2 regions of the Cellvibrio fontiphilus genome follow, and region 2 is predicted to be linked to the other one. Evidence: predicted binding sites of a transcription regulator. Region 2 holds the regulator's gene; the other holds the start of a gene.

Region 1 (5,987 bases), on a different contig from region 2:
CCCCATGAGACTGATGCGATAACCGGTTGGATTCAGGTCAAGATTGTCGCGAATGTGCACCGAGGGAATGAGGAACCCCATTTCCTGTGACAGCTTTTTACGAACGCCTTTGATACGCCCCAACAATTCACCACCCTGGTTTTTATCCACCATCGGAATGAGGCGATAACCAACCTCCAGCCCAATGACATCCACTGGCTGTACATCATCCCAACCCAGTTCAGGCGATTCAGGTGTACCAGGCGGTAGCGCCGGCGCGCTGCGTTGTGGCGCGATACTCGCACCGGCCGGCGCACCACCACCTGTGGGCATTTCTCCGGCCAAGCGTGCACCGGCGGGGATAAACGAGTTGTCCTCCACCGCGGCAGGCTGTTGCTTGCGCCAGTGGATGTAGTAGGCCAAACCAACGCAAATAAATCCCAATCCAAGAAATGCCAGATGCGGCATTCCGGGTATAGCACCCATCACCAACATCATGATGCCGCTAACCGCCAGCGCTTTTGGAGAGGTAAACATCTGACCGACAACCTGCGCCCCCATCTCCTGGGAACTGTTAACACGGGTAACCAAAATGGCAGAAGCCACAGATAACAACAGCCCGGGAATTTGTGCGACCAGACCATCACCAATCGTCAGGATGGTGTATTTCTCAAATGCCTCAACAAACGGAAGATCATGTTGTGCCATACCTATGGCAAGACCGCCAAAGATGTTGATAAACATAATCATGATGCCGGCGACCGCATCGCCGCGTACAAATTTGCTCGCACCATCCATAGCGCCGTAAAAATCAGCCTCAGACGAGACTTCCTGCCGGCGGGTACGCGCCTGATCCTGATCGATCAAACCCGCATTCAAATCGGCATCGATTGCCATTTGTTTACCGGGCATAGCATCCAGGGTGAAACGCGCACTCACTTCGGAGATACGCCCGGCACCCTTGGTTACCACCACAAAGTTGATGATCATCAGAATGATGAACACCACTATACCCACCGCCAAATTTCCGCCAATCACTACATGCCCAAAGGCTTCAATCACCTTACCGGCCGCATCGCCACCTTGATGCCCTTCCAGCAACACCACACGGGTAGATGCCACATTCAGGCCCAGGCGCAGTAAAGTCGCAATCAGCAAAATTGTCGGGAAAGCCGCAAAATCCAGCGGCCGCATGGCATACACTGACACCAGCAACACCACCAGTGCCAGCGCGATATTGAAAGTAAAAAACATATCCAACAGCAACGGCGGGATGGGCAAAATAATCATTGCCAACAGCATCAGTAGCAAAATAGGAATGCCCAAATTGCCACGCCCCATACCCCGCAAGGAGCCAAGCGCCGCTTTGCCATTAAAGTTATTGAGCTGATTGAACGAAGGAAGAGCCATAAGCACGGATTCTTGACGGTGAAATCATTTACCAGTGCTTATCGCAAGAAGTGTACCGATTTGAAAAAAGCGTTTTTACTCTGTTGCGAGCGTTGGTTTTTGCCCACCAAATAACCAAAGAATCGCCCTCGAAAATTCATTGCGCCATGCTGTTGAATGGGATGTTTTGGCAGTAACAAGCATAATGCTCTAGCTATAACCCAATTGGATCAGGCCGGATTCAGCATTAATAACCCATGACCATTCGTGTAATGCACAGGTATTTGGTGTTGACGGCGGAGGGAGAACAAATCAAATACTCATCAAGACAAAAACCCCCGACAAGTTGAAATAATCAGGGGTCGGGGGCATTTTCAAAGATTGAGGTCACTGTCAAAATTATTCAATTTTATCATTATGCATCCTATCTCTTGCACCGCCAGTACCAAGCCAAATAAACAAACCAGCAAAAACAAGTTGCTTTAGGATATATAAATAAAATATCAATGATCCCTCTAATTCTTTATTCCCCTTTGTCTCAACGTAGCCATTGTCAAAAGCCTCGTAAACAGTCCATAAAAATAACGAAACAATAAAAAACATGAGCAATCGAAATACTAGCAAGAACTTCTTTTCTAGATATACATGAATTAATAAATCATCTTTCATAAAAAGCCTTTATAAAAACTACTGATTAATCTTTTAGATAATCGTCTTTTAAGGTATCGGAAACACTCTGACTTGTAGCTTCAGCCGCTACATCTATGACTCTTTCTACTACTTTTCCTTTAAAACCCAAAGTACCAACCACCTCTCCAGCAGCAGTCACTCCATTTTCAGCAGCCTTTCCCGCAGCATAACCAGCCCCCTCTACGAGAGTTGCTTCATTAGATTTTTTTGTTAAATCCTGATCTGATGTGAAATCAATGCTATCAGCTACAACAGATGCTGTCGCTGACACAACACTTAGTGGAATAGCTGCCTGCGCCTGACCTGTTGCAATTGCTACAACAGATAACGTATCTGCGTGCAGGCTCATTGCCTTAAAGCTTGCCTGAGCTTTATGTTCTTCTGCAAAAATAGCTGCTCGTACAGATTGGGGAGTTTGCTGAGAAGAAGATGCTAACGCATTCATTTGACTCATTCTGGGGATAACACCATTTTTTCCGTCCGGATCGATGTACTTATACGGATTATTATTCGCATACGCATACCGATTAAACGAATGCACCGGATTCTTCGCAACATACCCCACCGGATCATTCCCATAAAACCTACCCAGCACTGGATCATAATACCGCGCCTGCATGTAGGTTAAACCCAAATCCGAGTCATGCTTATGGCCAGTATAGCCAACATCATCCTGTTGGGTTTCCAGGGTCTCACCAAAGGGTTTGTAATGGAAACGTTTGGTGATTTGCCCTGCGCTATTCGATTCAGCAACTACCGAACCTAAATGATCCGTGTGCACATAGCTTGTGGTGGTGTTATCCACCTTGGCTATGAGGCTGTTACCCAGATAAATGTAGTTTTGATTAACGCCATTTGTTTTTTGGGTATGAAGAAAGGTGCCCGCTTTGGCGTAGGTGAAATATTCTGTGCCTTGTACGACACTAGTTGAAACAAGCGGGATTCACTATCAACCCACCCGTGATCACCATCGATATGCAAGGCTGTTTGGTGTTGACGGCGGAGTGATGCACGGGGGTTTGGTATTGACGACAGAGGGATAACTCAACATCACAATCATAAAAGCAAAACCCCGGGCAGTGAACTGACCGGGACTTGGAATAATTTTTCAATTTCAGGAAAAAATAGTTATTTCGGCAACCAATAAATAAGCCATCCATATCCAAATGGCTATATACAAAAATAAAATAAAATAAAAACCAGCTACACCTTCACTTTTTCGTACAGTCATTGCTTCACCATAAGTTGAATGAAGAACTCCTGTTTTTATTCCAGCAAAGATAGCTCTACCAAAAAAAATTAATGCGGCAAAAATGACAATATTAAAAATCATGCGCTAACACTCCGAATCCGTATGACAAACTATTTTGACTGATACTGATTCTTCAATAGTATCTTGTACTCCTTGTTTTACCCTTTCGCTAGTCACAGAGGTCGACTCTGTTTTTCCTACCATAAACGTGTTGCCTTTTAAAGAATTAACCGGAAGACCTGGATTTCCTGCTGTCTTAACTGTAGCAAATGCAGTGGCAGGTTTTGCCGCAGCACCAGAAGCTATGTTAATCGCCAAATCTTTTGCGCTGAAGTTATCGGTAGTCATAGCCTAGGCAATACCCGAAATTACCCCGCCAGCTGCTGCGCCAATTACGATATGTGCAAACTCACCATCGGGATCATTATATTTATATGAATTGTTATTAACGTAAGTGTATCGACTAAATGAATGAACCGGACTCTTGGCAACATACCCCACCGGATCATTCCCATAAAACCTACCCAGCACTGGATCATAATACCGCGCCTGCATGTAGGTTAAACCCAAATCCGCGTCATGCTTGTGGTGCTGTTATCCATCTTGGCTATGAGGCTGTTACCCAGATGGATTGGGGTTTGATTAACACAATTAATTGTCAGCTATACAGTAGCTACCGAATGAAATTGAAGATAATACCGCCTACACAAATACAGTAATCAATCCACCTTACCTGATGCGTTATAACGCAGGTCACGCGGCACGTTGATGTTGCGGGGGTATGTCGGTCTTTCGCCTTTGCCTTTGCGGTAGTTGCGCAACTGGAATACGTAGGCAAGTACCTGGGCGACGGCGAGGTAGAGGCCGGAGGGAATTTCTTGATCCACTTCGGTGGTGTAAAAAATGGCGCGCGCTAATACCGGTGATTGGATAATTTCAATATTGTTGGCTTTGGCGATTTCGCGGATTTTTAAGGCGACGTGATCACCGCCCTTGGCAATCATTAGCGGTGTTTCCATAGTTTCCGGATCGTATTTTAATGCAACAGAAAAGTGCTCCGGGTTGGTGATGATAACGTCTGCTTGCGGTACGTTAGTCATCATGCGGCGCTGGGCCATTTCGCGTTGCAATTGACGAATGCGGCCTTTTACTTCGGGTTTGCCGTCAGTGTCTTTGGATTCGTCTTTTTGATCTTGCCGCGACATTTTTAATTTTTTGTTGTATTCAAAAATTTGTAGCGGCACATCAATCGCGGCAATAACAATTGTGGTAGCGCAGAGTGCGATAGTGGCAAGCATTGATATTTCCAACGAGTGAACAATCGCACTGTGAACACTCTCGTCAACCAAGCGAAAAATATCCTGCGCAAAAAATTGGATAATAAAAATGGTGCCACCCAAAATCACCAACACTTTCGCCAGGGCTTTCAACAATTCAATCAGCGACTTCACCGAAAACATGCGTTTAATGCCGGCGATTGGGTCCATACGGTTTAGTTTTGGCTCCATGGCTTTAGTGCTGTAGTTCCAACCACCCAAAGCAATAGGGCCAACAATAGAGGCGATAAGCAAGATAATCATTAAGGGGGCAATACTAAATAACCCATCGTAAATAGCCGCTACAAAATGGGCAATCATGGCATTGGGGTCATAGATAGCAGCACGCGTTAGTGTGAAATTTTCACGCGTGATACCAATAATTTTTTTTCCCATGAATTCAGCAAACACATACAGGCCAATGGCTGCCAGCATCAGTACCGCTGTGGTGGTAAGGTCACGCGATCGGGGAACCTGGCCCTCTTCCCGTGCCTTTTCAAGTTTTCGGGCACTGGCCTCTTCCGTTTTTTCCTGGCTGCTGTCGTCGTCTTCGGCCATCAGTCGCTCCTATTCGCCCGCTATGGGGTATCTAAGGGGTTGTCACCAAAGTACGCAGCACACCTATACCCTCTTCCATAATTTCAAAATACACCGGCAGGAAGTTGGCGAGGGTAAACCACATGAGAATAAAACCCAGCAATAGGGTAATGGGGAAACCGACTGTAAATACGTTCATTTGGGGCGCTGAGCGGCTCATTACACCAAACGACATATTCACAATTAATAGTGAAGTAAATAACGGCAAGGTAATAACCAGGGCTGCACTAAACAACCATGAGCCCATGCCTGCAATAGTGGCAAAGTGCCCTGAATTTAAACCCGCACCACCAATGGGAAAAGTCGCAAAACTATCGACCATTAATTGCAGCACCACCAAATGCCCGTTGACGCTTAAAAACAATAAGGTGGAGATAAGCAAATAAAATTGCGACAAAATGGTCACGCTCACGCCACTGGCCGGGTCATTCATGGCCGCAAAACCCAAACCCATTTTCATTGCAATGAATTGACCTGCGAGCACAAACACATGCATGACTACTTGCAAACAAAAACCCAATGCAAGGCCGATTAGTACCTCTTGAATTATCAGCATAAACCCTTCTGCCGACAAAAAAGATATCACCGGCGCAGGCGGCAAAACCGGCACCAAAATAATGACCGTAAATAGCGACAGGATAATACGCACACGCGCCGGAACCGTGCGGGCGCCAATAACCGGAACCGCGAAATAAAAAGCACTCACACGCAACAGCGGCCAAATGTATTGGCCAATAAACTGCATGAGCTGCGCGTCGCTGATT
Region 2 (5,987 bases):
CTCGCGGCTTTACTGCTGAAGATTTTGCCTTCTCTCACCCTGGAGGAGCACTGGGACGCAAACTATTACTACGCCTTGGTGACGTCATGCACACCGGTAGTGATATTCCCCATGTATCTCCCGACACCCCTTTATTGGATGCTTTGATGGTTATGTCAGAAAAAGGATTTGGCATGACAACCGTCATGAGTAATGCCCACGAGCTACTCGGCATATTTACTGATGGCGACTTGCGCCGCAGTATTGATCGGGGAATTGATGTGCGCAGCGCCAAAGTGGGTGACTTGATGAATACGACCCCCAAAATGCTGCGCGACAATACCCTCGCCGCAGAAGCCTTGGCGGTTATGGAGGAAGCCAAGATAAACGTACTACTGGTGCACAACGAACAAAAACAGTTGGTTGGTGTCGTAAAAATTAATGATTTGCTACGCGCCGGTATCATTTGATAACTGCAGCAATAATTGGACCTGGAACGAAAAAGATGAATGCTGAACTACGGGAGCGCGCTGCGCAAATCAAACTCCTGCTATTGGATGTGGATGGAGTGCTGACCGACGGGCGGCTGTTTTTCAACAATAGCGGCGATGAGTTCAAGGCATTTAATACGCTCGATGGACAGGGCATCAAAGCCCTGCAAAAAACCGGTGTCAAAGTTGGCATTATCACTGGGCGCACCAGTGATTTAGTGGCACGGCGCGCGCGGGACTTAGGGATTGATATTCTCGTTCAGGGCCGCGAGGACAAATGGGAAGCGCTGCAGGAAATCCTGCGGGAACACAGCTATGCATTGCATGAAATTGCATTCATGGGAGATGACTGGCCAGACCTGACAGTTATGACTCGCATTGGTCTTGCACTTACAGTTGCCAATGCCCATTTCAGTGTCGTAGAACGCGCGCACTGGCAAAGTCGTGAACGTGGTGGAGAGGGGGCAGTACGAGCCGCCTGCGACTTACTTATGCAAGCACAAAATACATACGATAAGGCGCTGGGCGCCTACCTGCACGGATCCTCTGCGTAAGATGAGACTAGTCGATCGAATCCAGCAAATTCACCAACAGGTTCCAGTGCCATGGATAGTTGCAATGGCTATGCTGGTGTTTTTCTTTGCATTTTCCCTGCGTCATAAAGATGACCCAAGACCAGACCCATATGCTAGCGGCGGCTTTCCACAATATTACATGACCAGCGTGGAAACCCGCGAATACGGCACCTCAGGCAATCTGCGCTATCGCCTTACCACACCGCAAATCACTCATTTTCAAAAAGATACAGAGAGCCCATCGGAACATGACTACACCATGATCGAAAGCCCTACGATGGAGTTTTTTGATGAAGACCCAACTGCACCCTGGATAGTCAATGCAAGGGAGGGTAAAAGCCAAATGAATGGTGAATTAATTCAACTTCTGAACGATGTAGAAATTCAACAACAAACGTCATCCAACGGCTTGGTGCGCATATCTACCAGCAAGCTGGATTTGCTACCCAAGACACAATTCGCGCGCACAGACAAAGCTGTTAAGATGCGCAGCGCCAAGGGTCAGATGACGGCCGAAGGCATGGAAGCTGACTTTACCAACAGTCAGTTCCAATTAAAGTCACAAGTCAAGGCTGTTTATGAACCACGTTAAATCCACTTTCAGGTTGCTTGGCCTGGTCACTGTTTTACTCAGTGCTGGCGCAGCTTGGGCATTACCCAGCGACAAAAACGAAACCATCCGTGGCTCCGCAGACAACCTAACCGTTGACCAGAAAAATGGGGTAGCCACCTATACCGGCTCAGTAGAAATCCGCCAAGGCTCCCTCACCATCAAAGCCGATTCAATCATCATTCACACCAACGCTGACGGTGGCGTTGAAAAAATGGTTGCTACAGGTAACCCGGCTAAATTCCAACAACAACCTGAAGAAACACAGGGGATAGTTACCGCCGCGGCCAAACAAATTACTTACACACCCAGCAATGAGCACTTGCTTCTGGTCGAAGATGCATCCGTCGAGCAAAATGGCGCCGTCATGAGCGGCCCACACATTAACTATGACTTGGTTAAAGAAGTCATGAAAGCCGAAGGCAACACCGCAGGTGAAGGTCAGCGGATTGAAATTGTCATCCCCCCAAAATCTGGCTCCGCAAGTGATTCACAGGCTCCCTCTTTCACTCCAGGCAGCAATTAACCTATGCCAAGTTTGCACGCGCGTCATCTCGCCAAAAGCTACAAAAAACGCAAAGTAGTTATCGATGTTTCGATCACTGTCGAGAGCGGTCACATAGTGGGTTTGTTAGGGCCAAATGGCGCTGGTAAAACAACCTGCTTTTACATGATTGCCGGCTTGGTTCCTGCCGACAACGGTAGCGTGCTTATTGATGACAGGGATATTACCCAGCTACCTATCCATGGACGCGCACGCGCTGGTATTGGCTACTTACCCCAGGAAGCATCTATCTTTCGCAAACTCACTGTCGCTGACAACATCATGGCGATACTTGAAACGCGCAAGGATTTGGACCAAAAAGCGCGTGCAGAAAAACTTGAAGCACTCTTGAGCGAATTTCATATCACGCACATCCGAGATAGTTTGGGTATGGCGCTCTCGGGGGGCGAACGTCGCCGCGTAGAAATCGCACGCGCACTGGCCACAGACCCCAAGTTTATTCTTCTGGATGAACCCTTTGCCGGTGTGGACCCCATTTCTGTAAATGACATTAAAGAAATTGTTCGCCATCTTAAAGATCGCGGCATAGGTGTATTGATAACCGACCATAATGTGCGCGAAACCCTTGATATCTGTGAAACGGCCTACATCGTCAGCGAGGGGCACATAATCGCAGAGGGCAGCGCTGATACTGTGCTGAGCAACAGCAAGGTTCGCGAAGTCTATCTGGGCGAGCACTTCCGCCTCTGACGAACAAAGCAGAAACAACTTGACAAGCAACATTCTTTGTCTACTAGGCATAAAGCTTGCTTAAGCATGTTGCTTGAAGCGCAAACCCTGACTAAACTCCACTTAACAGATGTTTTCCATACCGTGTTATTTAAGGGTTTGTTGCAACAACAATGAAACAATCTCTCCAGCTTAAACTCGGCCAACAGCTGACCATGACCCCCCAACTGCAGCAGGCAATTCGCCTCCTGCAGCTTTCAACCCTGGATTTACAGCAAGAGATCCAAGAGGCGCTTGATTCAAATCCTATGCTTGAAATGGAGGAGAGCTTTGACTCCCCTAGCCAAAGCAGTGATTACGAAGGCAGTGCTGACGATCAAATCGATTACAACCGCCAACAAGAAATTGCTGCCGAGTCCGGCACCGATACGAGTAATGATTACTCCAGTAGCGACAGCTTCACCTCTTCCACCAGCGATAGCTTTAGCGAGCCTAGTTACAGTGACACCGAGAGTTTTGGTGAGAGCGATAACTTTAGTGATGGGGAGTCATTCAGCGATAGCGATGTCTATGGGGAAAGCGAGAGTTTTAGTGCCGATAGTGGCGATTGGAGCGACTCCATTCCTTCCGATCTACCAGTAGATACCAGTTGGGATGACGTTTACCAAACCTCCGCAGCGGGAAGCTCAAACAACTTCGACAATGAAGACAGTGACTTTGAAAGCCGCCGCGCTGCAACAGACTCACTTTATGACCACCTGATGTGGCAACTTAACCTCACCCCAATGTCTGATCGTGATAGGGTGCTGGCAATGGCCATCATCGATGCCGTAGAACCCAGCGGCATGCTATCAATCAGCATTGAAGAAATATTTGAGGGAATGCGCAACGATCTGGAAGATCTGGAGTTGGATGAGGTGGTAGCGGTACAGCACCGCTTACAACAGTTTGATCCCTGCGGTGTCTGCAGCCAGAATCTTTCGGAATGCCTGCTGGTACAGCTGCAACAGTTTGACACCAAGACGCCATATCTGGATTCCGCGAAACTTATCGCCAAGCTCTATCTACCTATTTTAGGCAGCCGCGATTATCGTCAGCTGATGCGCCGCACCAAGCTTAAAGAAGCTGAACTTAGCCAAGCTATAGCCCTTATCCAGAGCCTTAACCCCCGCCCGGGCGATATTATCGCCAGCGGCGACACTGAATATGTTGTTCCTGATGTGTTTGTAGAGAAGCGCGATGGTCGCTGGATAGTGGAATTAAATCCAGAAATTGCACCGCGCCTACGCATCAATGCCAACTATGCTTCAATGGTAAAACGAGCCGACTCCAGTAGCGACAATACCTTTCTCAAAGACAATTTACAGGAGGCTCGCTGGTTTCTAAAAAGCTTACAGAGCCGTAACGAGACACTATTAAAAGTGGCGAGCTGTATTGTAGAAAAACAACGCGGCTTTCTAGACTACGGGCCGGAGGCAATGAAACCGCTGGTATTACATGACATTGCCGAGATAGTGGAAATGCATGAGTCCACCATCTCTCGTGTGACCACCCAAAAATATATGCATACACCGCAAGGTATATTTGAACTTAAGTACTTTTTCTCCAGCCACGTCAGTACCGATAGTGGAGGCGAGTGCTCATCGACAGCAATTCGCGCCATTATCAAAAAACTGGTTAGCGCTGAGAACCCCAAAAAACCCCTGAGCGATAGCAAAATTACCGACTTATTGGCGGAACAGGGAATTCAGGTGGCGCGTCGCACAATCGCAAAATATCGCGAATCGCTGAACATTCCACCTTCAAACGAACGTAAGACCATTTGACTTAGTATTGTCACTGGCAAGCAGTACCTAATTCGGAAGAAAATCAAGGATGAACTGTTAGGTTGTGCTGATCACAACCATTTTGTTTCTATCGAGAGGAAGTATCTATGCAAATAAACATTAGTGGTCATCATTTGGAAGTTACCGATTCACTAAAAGACTACGTCAACAGCAAAATTGAGCGTCTAAGTCACCACCATGATCGAATTACCAGCACCCATGTGATCCTCTCCGTTGATAAACTTATTCAGAAAGCAGAGGCCACTATCCATGTAAGTGGTAAGGACTTGTTTGCAGATGCAACCCATGATGATCTCTATGCAGCTATTGATGCCCTGGCAGATAAGCTGGATCGCCAGCTAATTAAGCACAAAGAAAAGATGCGCAGCCATCGTTAATCATCATGCGGCGGGTCGTCAGACTCGCCGCGTACTTATTGATAGAATCTTTTAGTCACACCTACCATGCAAATTCAAAATCTTATTACCCCTGGACGCACGCTTTGCGGTGTTGAGGGCGGCAGTAAAAAACGCGCCCTAGAGTTGTTAGCTAACGCTATTGCTCAGGATGTTCCGGGTATTGAGGCAGACGAACTCTTCCGCCGGCTAATCGGCAGAGAGCGCCTTGGCTCTACCGGCATAGGGCACGGCATCGCCATACCCCACTGTCGCATCGCAAATTGCAATAGCACCATAGGCGCGCTGCTCACACTGGCAGATCCAATCGATTTTGATGCCATAGATTCACAACCGGTTGACATACTGTTTGCAATGTTGGTACCCGAAGATGCTCATGATGAACATCTACAAACCCTGGCAGCACTGGCAGGAGCTCTCAACAACGCTGACTACCGCCAACGCCTGCGCACAGCGGACAGCGATACAGCACTTTTTCAAGCAGCTATAGCCGCCCCCTAGTAGGTCTATGCCATGCACCTTGTGATAGTAAGCGGGCTGTCAGGCTCAGGAAAAAGTACCGCACTGCATGTGCTGGAAGATGTTGGTTTTAATTGCATCGACAACCTACCCGTTAGCCTGCTACCAGCATTGGTAGCCCAAATACAAATCCACAAGGACGACCAGCAGCGCTTTGCCATAGGCATTGACGTGCGCAACGCCTGGCAAGACCTGAATATATTTCCGCAAATGATCAGTACACTGAAAGAGGCACATTTGCCCTTTCGGACCTTGTTTCTGGATTCTCAGCCAGCAGTACTTATTCAACGCTTTAGCGAAACACGGCGCAAACACCCACTTTCGGATAAGCACACCA

Evidence for each region. The regulator sigma-54, encoded in region 2, starts transcription at its own class of promoters, with help from an activator protein. The targets are predictions, from matches to a motif close to TGGCACANNNNTTGCNNT.
Region 1: the regulator sigma-54 is predicted to act here: its motif matches at 1,430-1,447, upstream of flhA (flagellar biosynthesis protein FlhA).

Annotation. Positions count from the first base shown of each region.
Region 1 covers NZ_JBHRTF010000003.1:417,765-423,751, reverse strand. The annotation lists gene flhA (flagellar biosynthesis protein FlhA) at 1-1,389, opposite strand, end outside; gene ACFODX_RS07460 (hypothetical protein) at 1,768-2,037, opposite strand; gene ACFODX_RS07455 (RHS repeat-associated core domain-containing protein) at 2,063-2,863, opposite strand; gene ACFODX_RS07450 (hypothetical protein) at 3,173-3,391, opposite strand; gene ACFODX_RS07445 (hypothetical protein) at 3,395-3,658, opposite strand; partial or broken gene ACFODX_RS07440 (RHS repeat-associated core domain-containing protein) at 3,662-3,886, opposite strand; gene flhB (flagellar biosynthesis protein FlhB) at 4,030-5,184, opposite strand; gene fliR (flagellar biosynthetic protein FliR) at 5,216-5,987, opposite strand, start outside.
Region 2 covers NZ_JBHRTF010000004.1:848,316-854,302, reverse strand. The annotation lists gene ACFODX_RS12195 (KpsF/GutQ family sugar-phosphate isomerase) at 1-449, shown strand, start outside; gene ACFODX_RS12190 (KdsC family phosphatase) at 485-1,024, shown strand; gene lptC (LPS export ABC transporter periplasmic protein LptC) at 1,026-1,637, shown strand; gene lptA (lipopolysaccharide transport periplasmic protein LptA) at 1,624-2,181, shown strand; gene lptB (LPS export ABC transporter ATP-binding protein) at 2,185-2,910, shown strand; gene ACFODX_RS12170 (RNA polymerase factor sigma-54) at 3,063-4,715, shown strand; gene hpf (ribosome hibernation-promoting factor, HPF/YfiA family) at 4,823-5,113, shown strand; gene ptsN (PTS IIA-like nitrogen regulatory protein PtsN) at 5,180-5,632, shown strand; gene rapZ (RNase adapter RapZ) at 5,645-5,987, shown strand, end outside.